Regions from separate parts of the Peptoniphilus grossensis genome, predicted to be linked through region 2. Evidence: a T-box and tRNA genes for the amino acid it is inferred to sense, from the RefSeq annotation. Region 2 holds a T-box; the other holds one or more tRNA genes.
What was found. The T-box of region 2 lies ahead of thrS (threonine--tRNA ligase). A T-box ahead of a tRNA ligase gene usually reads a tRNA of that ligase, here a tRNA-Thr.
Positions count from the first base shown of each region.

Region 1: it has a tRNA-Thr gene. The T-box ahead of thrS (threonine--tRNA ligase) is inferred to sense a tRNA for this amino acid. The anticodon was not compared.

Region 1 covers NZ_MJIH01000001.1:1,223,430-1,226,612, forward strand. Annotated here, with positions in the region: gene BIV18_RS05905 (ParB/RepB/Spo0J family partition protein) at 1-324, shown strand, start outside; gene BIV18_RS05910 (PhzF family protein) at 321-1,214, shown strand; gene BIV18_RS05915 (hypothetical protein) at 1,214-1,630, shown strand; tRNA gene BIV18_RS05920 (tRNA-Thr) at 1,676-1,751, opposite strand; gene glpK (glycerol kinase GlpK) at 1,836-3,183, shown strand, end outside.
Region 2 covers NZ_MJIH01000001.1:655,028-658,210, forward strand. Annotated here, with positions in the region: gene thrS (threonine--tRNA ligase) at 1-1,837, opposite strand, end outside; T-box leader at 1,878-2,056, opposite strand; gene BIV18_RS03155 (hypothetical protein) at 2,204-2,638, shown strand; gene BIV18_RS03160 (hypothetical protein) at 2,678-3,163, shown strand.

The DNA.
Region 1 (3,183 bases), 570 kb from region 2:
TTGGAAGAAGGGAAAATTAGTACATCTCATGGTAAAAAATTACTTGCTATAAAAGATAGTGATAGACAGTATAAGGAAGCCATGAAAATCATAAAAAACTCCATTCCTGTAAATGTTAATAAAAAAAATACTGAGACTGGAAAAATAGAAAAATCAAAAGATGTTTTTTTGGAAGATATAAGAAGTGAGATTGAAAGATCACTTGGAACAAAGGTAAGTTTCAAAAAAAGAGGAAAAGTCGGCAAAATTGAAATCGAATATTATGGCGAAGAAGACTTATCTAGAATTGTTGATCTTATTTTAAAAAAGGATTTAATGGAATGAAAAGATTTTATACGACATATTTAGTATCAGCCTTTTCAGATAGGGCTTTTATGGGTAATTCGACTGGAGTAGTAATTGACGATAGTGGAAAGCTTTCAGATGAAGAAATGGAAAACATCGCTAAGGACATCAATCAATCTGTAATTGTTTTTGTAAGAGAACTTGATAGAGATCGATACTTAACAAGATTTTTCACGCCAGATGGTGAGATAAATCTTTGTGGTCACGCAACTGTTGCAACTTTTTATGCACTTGCAGAAAATGAATATATTAAAAGTGAGGAAGAAGGTATAAAGAAAATTATTCAACACACAAAAATTGGTAAAATACCAGTTGAGCTTGAATATAGAAATGGGAAAATCCAAAATATTTACATGAATTTAGATATTAAACTCGATGAAAAATTTGAAGATGAAGATAGAATTTTAAAAATTCTCAATTTAAAAAAAGAAGATATTGGGCTTGAAATAGCTGAAAATTTGAGCATGAAAAAAATATCTACGGGAACTTGCGACATAATTGTACCTGTAAAAAACGAAGAATCACTTTCTTCTATAGTACTAGACAAAAAAGAAGCCCTTGAAATTTCGAGAGATGAAAATTTAATTTCAATTCATGCTTTTACAACAAATGATGGAAAAAAAATTAAACAAAGAACTTTTTCTCCAATAATTGGCGAAGATGAGGAATTTGGAAGTGGAACATCTACAGCTGCAACTATGTACTATTTAAGTTCAAACAAAATAACAGAAAGCAAGAGTGTTACAGCAATACAAGGCGATTATATTGGAAGAATTTCAAAGGTTTTTACAAATCTAACAGATAGAGAAGGAAGGATTCGTGTTGGGGGAAGAGCTTACGTATTTATGAATGGAGTTTTATATTTATAATGGCAAGAAAAGAGAGAAAATCAAAAAGATCTAAAATAGTTCTTTTTATATTTTTTGTAGTGATAGTATTTTTTGGAGTGAGTTTAGTATCTTCACGAAATAAAATAGTAGATATTAATCCAAAAGATGTTGATTATATAGAGATAATTGGATTTAAAACTGATAATATGAAGACAATAAAGGAAGAAAAAACTGTAAATAAAATAGTAAGAGACTTAAATCGATTGAGAGGAAAACAAGCAAACAAAGATACTAATGCAGAAATAGCAAATTATATAAATGTCTATTTTACAAGTGGAAACAAAATTTCTTTTGTAAAAACAGGTCTTACTATTAGAGTAAATAATATCTATTACAATATTAGTTCCAATAACTCAAAAATGATTGATAATATAATAGAAAAGTATGGAAGATAAAATAAAGCTGGCTTAGTTGATAAGTCAGCTTTTTAAAAATATAAATGGAGCTGATAGGCGGATTTGAACCGCCGGCCTATTGATTACGAATCAATTGCTCTACCAACTGAGCCATATCAGCAAATAATAAAATAATTATAGCACTAATTGAAAAAAAGTAAAACTGAAAAAACTTGATTAATGATATAATGAATGTGGTGATTAAATGAAATACATAATGGCATTTGATGCAGGAACTACATCTGCAAGAACTATAATTTTTGATAAAAAGGGAAATCCAGTATCTGTTGCACAAAAAGAACTTATTAAACATTTCCCAAAGCCCGGATATGTTGAGGAAGAACCAGAAGACCTTTGGTCAAAGCAAATAGGTACGGCAGTGGAAGCAATGTCTAAAAAAGGTATCGACCCAAAAGATATTGCGGCGATTGGAATTACAAATCAACGAGAAACTACAATTGTTTGGAATAAAAAGACAATGGAGCCAGTTTACAACGCTATTGTGTGGCAATGTAAGAGGACGACAAAATACTGTGAAGAACTAAAAGAAAGAGGACTTGAAGAAAAAATAAAACAAAAGACAGGGCTTGTAATAGATCCCTATTTTTCTGCTACAAAAATAAGGTGGATTCTTGAGAATGTGGAAGGCGCAAGAGAAATGGCTAATCGTGGAGAGCTTTTATTTGGAACGGTGGAAACATATCTAATTTATAAGTTAACAGATGGCGAAGTTCACATAACAGATTACACAAATGCATCGAGAACAATGTTATTTAACATAAAGGAAAAAAGATGGGATGATGAGCTTTTAGAAATTTTTGATATACCAAGATCCATGCTTCCTGAAATAAAAAATTCAAGCGAAGTATATGGTAATTCAAAATCAAAATATTTGGGTTGTGAAATACCAATTGCTTCTGCAATTGGTGATCAACAGTCTTCACTTTTTGGCACAGCATCCTTTGAAAAGGGCATGGCAAAATCCACTTATGGCACAGGAGCTTTTATCCTAATGAATACAGGTGACGAGCTAATAAGATCGCAAAATGGTCTTGTTTCAACCATAGCATGGTCAATAAATGGGAAGGTTAAATATGCACTTGAAGGTTCAATTTTCGAAGCAGGATCATGTATTAATTTTTTGCGAGATAATCTAAGGATTATAGATCAAGCAGATGATTCTGAATATATGGCTAGTAAGGTAAAGGACACAAATGATTGCTACTTTATACCAGCCTTCACAGGTCTTGGAGCTCCTTATTGGGATCAATACGCAAGAGGCAGTATAATTGGACTTACTGGTTCAGTAAATAAATATCACATAATACGAGCAGCATTAGAATCAATAGCATATTTAAGTTGTGATGTAGTAGAAGCAATGCAAGAAGACTCAATGACAAAAATAAAATCATTAAAGGTTGATGGAGGAGTAAGCAAGAATAATTTTTTGATGCAATTTTTGTCAGATATTGTTGGGGTTGAAGTTATAAGGCCGAAAGTAATTGAATTAACAGCTCTTGGTGCATGTTACATGGCTGGGCTTGCAGTAGGAT
Region 2 (3,183 bases):
CTTCTTCTCCATTTCTCTTTCTAACAGAAAGTTTGCCAGAAGTTTCTTCTTTTTCTCCAATTACTAGCATATAATTGATTTTCTTAACTTGTGCTTCTCTAATTTTATAACCAACTTTTTCTGCACGAGCGTCAAGATGAACTCGAAGGCCTTCTGCATGAAGTGCATCTGCAATTTTTTGTGCATAATCTTTAAATTTGTCAGATACAGGGATTACTTCCACTTGTACTGGAGATAACCATAGTGGGAATTTACCTGCAAAGTGTTCAATTAGTATACCCATAAATCTTTCAACTGAGCCAAGTAATGCTCTGTGAAGCATTGCTGGTCTCTTCCTTTCTCCATCTTCGTCAACATATGTTAAGTCAAAGTTTTCTGGAAGTTGGAAGTCAAGTTGGATAGTACCACATTGCCAAGTTCTTCCAATTGCGTCTTCTAGGTGGAAGTCGATCTTTGGACCATAAAATGCTCCATCGCCTTCATTAATTGTATATGGAAGATTCTTTTCTTCTAGTGCATCTTTAAGTGATTTTTCAGCTAAATTCCATGATTCAAGATCTCCCATGAAATCATCTGGTCTTGTTGAAAGTTCAATTGAATATTTAAATCCAAAAGTTGAATATAAATAATCTGCAAGGTCTATCATCTTAAATACTTCATCTTTAACTTGTGAGAATAAGCAATATACATGGGCATCGTCTTGAGTAAAAGTTCTTACTCTAAATAATCCGTGTAATGCTCCAGAAAGTTCGTGTCTATGAACAATTCCATATTCAGCGAGTCTAATTGGAAGATCTCTGTATGAGTGATTGCTAGAATTATAAACTAAAATTGATCCTGGACAATTCATTGGTTTTACTGCGTAGTCGTCACCGTCAATTTTTGTGAAGTACATATTGTCTTTGTAATGATCCCAGTGACCTGATCTGTGCCATAATGCTTCGTTTAAGATAATTGGAGTTTGGATTTCGCCATATCCATTTTCTTCAAGAACGCCTCTCCACCAGTTAAGAAGATTATTTCTTAAAATCATTCCATTTGGATGGAAGAATGGAAATCCTGGTCCCTCTTCGTGCATACTAAATAAGTCAAGTTCCCTACCGAGTTTTCTGTGGTCTCTCTTTTCAGCTTCTTCACGTCTTTTTATATATTCATCTAATTGTTTTTGTTTTTCAAAGGCAATGCCGTAAATTCTTTGAAGCATCTTGTTCTTTGAATCGCCTCTCCAATATGCTCCTGCAATTGAAAGAAGTTTTATTGCCTTAATTTTTTTAGTTGAAAGAAGATGTGGTCCCTTGCAAAGATCAACGAAATCGCCAATCTTGTACATTGTGATTTTTTCATCTTCTGGTAAATCTTTAATTAGTTCAACTTTATAGTCTTGTTTCCTTTCTTTAAAATAATTAATTGCCTCTTCTCTTGAAATTTCAATTTTTTCTATTGGAAGATCCCTTTTAGCAATTTCTTTCATCTTGTCTTCAATTGCCATGAGGTCTTCATCTACAAATCTATGTTCAAGATCTAAATCATAATAAAATCCTGTTTCAGTTGAAGGTCCAATTGCAAATTTTGTTTCTGGATAAAGTTCTTGAATTGCATAAGCCATTAAATGCGATGCAGTATGCCATAAAATTTTCTTCCCTTCAATGTCTTCAAATTTTACAACTTTAAAGTCACAATCTTCGAAAACTTCGTCGTCAAGTCCAAGTATTTCACCATTTACAACTGCTCCAAGAGAATCCCTAAGAAGTCCTTGTGAGATGTCTCCAGTAATTTCTTTTACCTTTACTCCACTCTCATATTCCTTTTGTGATCCATCTGGTAACTTAATAATCATTTTTTCCTCCTAAAATTAATAAATAAAAAAAGTCATCATCCCAAAGGACGATGACCGTGGTTCCACCTTAATTAAACTCAAGGGATTTAACGCATCCTTACGCCATAGTTTGCTATGGAACTCCAAGTTAGTTTTCAAAAATATAAAATTAGAAATTTGCACCTTCCATTTCCTCTCTTAAAATTTTATATAATTTACTCTTCTTATCAAAGTTTATTTAAAAATTATTTTTATTATATCATATTTTTATTATTTTTCAAGTATTATAAATATTTAATTGTTGATATTAAGTGGTTATTTTGATATGCTTTTATCATAGTAATTTGTTAATATCTATTAGGATATTTAATGCGAAAGGAGCACTTTATGAAAAAGAAAATTTTTAACTTTTTTATAATATTTATTTTAGTGTTTTCTATATTTACGCCAGTATCAGCAAATAGAGAAACCCTAGAAAAAAATAAAAATTATGAAGAAATTATAATTATTCCTATTGAAAATTATCAAGATAAAGAAAGTTTTGAAATTGAAATAGGAAATATATCGAATTATAATAATAATAATAATGAACTCTCTAGAAATAGATATGGTAAAACAATATTAAAAGCATCTGTTTCTCGAAGTGGAAAAACTATCAAAACTAGCGGCTCTACTATGGGTTCAGTAAAATTAGGTGCTGTATCTATACCTTACACTCAAAAAAATGTCATCCTAAGATTTTCAAATCTAAAGGAATATAATATGAATCGTGGTTATTGGTTGCCCGCAGATCTTCATCTCGGTCTTGTTGGTATAAAATAATTTTTATTATCTAAAAGTAAAATGAGTTATCATATTCAAGTGAAAATGTTCAAGCATTTAATTCCTATTGGTGAGAGAAGTTCTGAAGAGATAATCGATTATCTTAAAAATAAATTTGATACTATTGAAATTAACTTCTCAGAATTACCTTCTTATAAAAAAGAAATGCATAGAACAAATGCAAAATATTGCGTAAAAAATTCAAAATTAAATGTTGAGATAAAAGATATGTCATTTCGTGTTTTTAAAATTATAGAAAATGAAAAAAGTATAGATTATATAGATCCCCTTGAAAGTGAGTGGGGTAATTTTCTCTTCTTTGTATTTGAAGAAAAGACTAAATATATGTGCTGTAATAGTAACAATAACAGACTTTTAATAGAGATGGTTTACTTTTCAGGCATTTCTCAAGAATCCTATGATAAAGAAGATTTTGAATTTAAAGACGTACTTAGCAAGTTAATGTTTGATTATCTGGATGATAAGTTTTTGTATAAAAAAATTACTCAAAAATTAAATAAATAATATAAGTTTTTAAATATCCC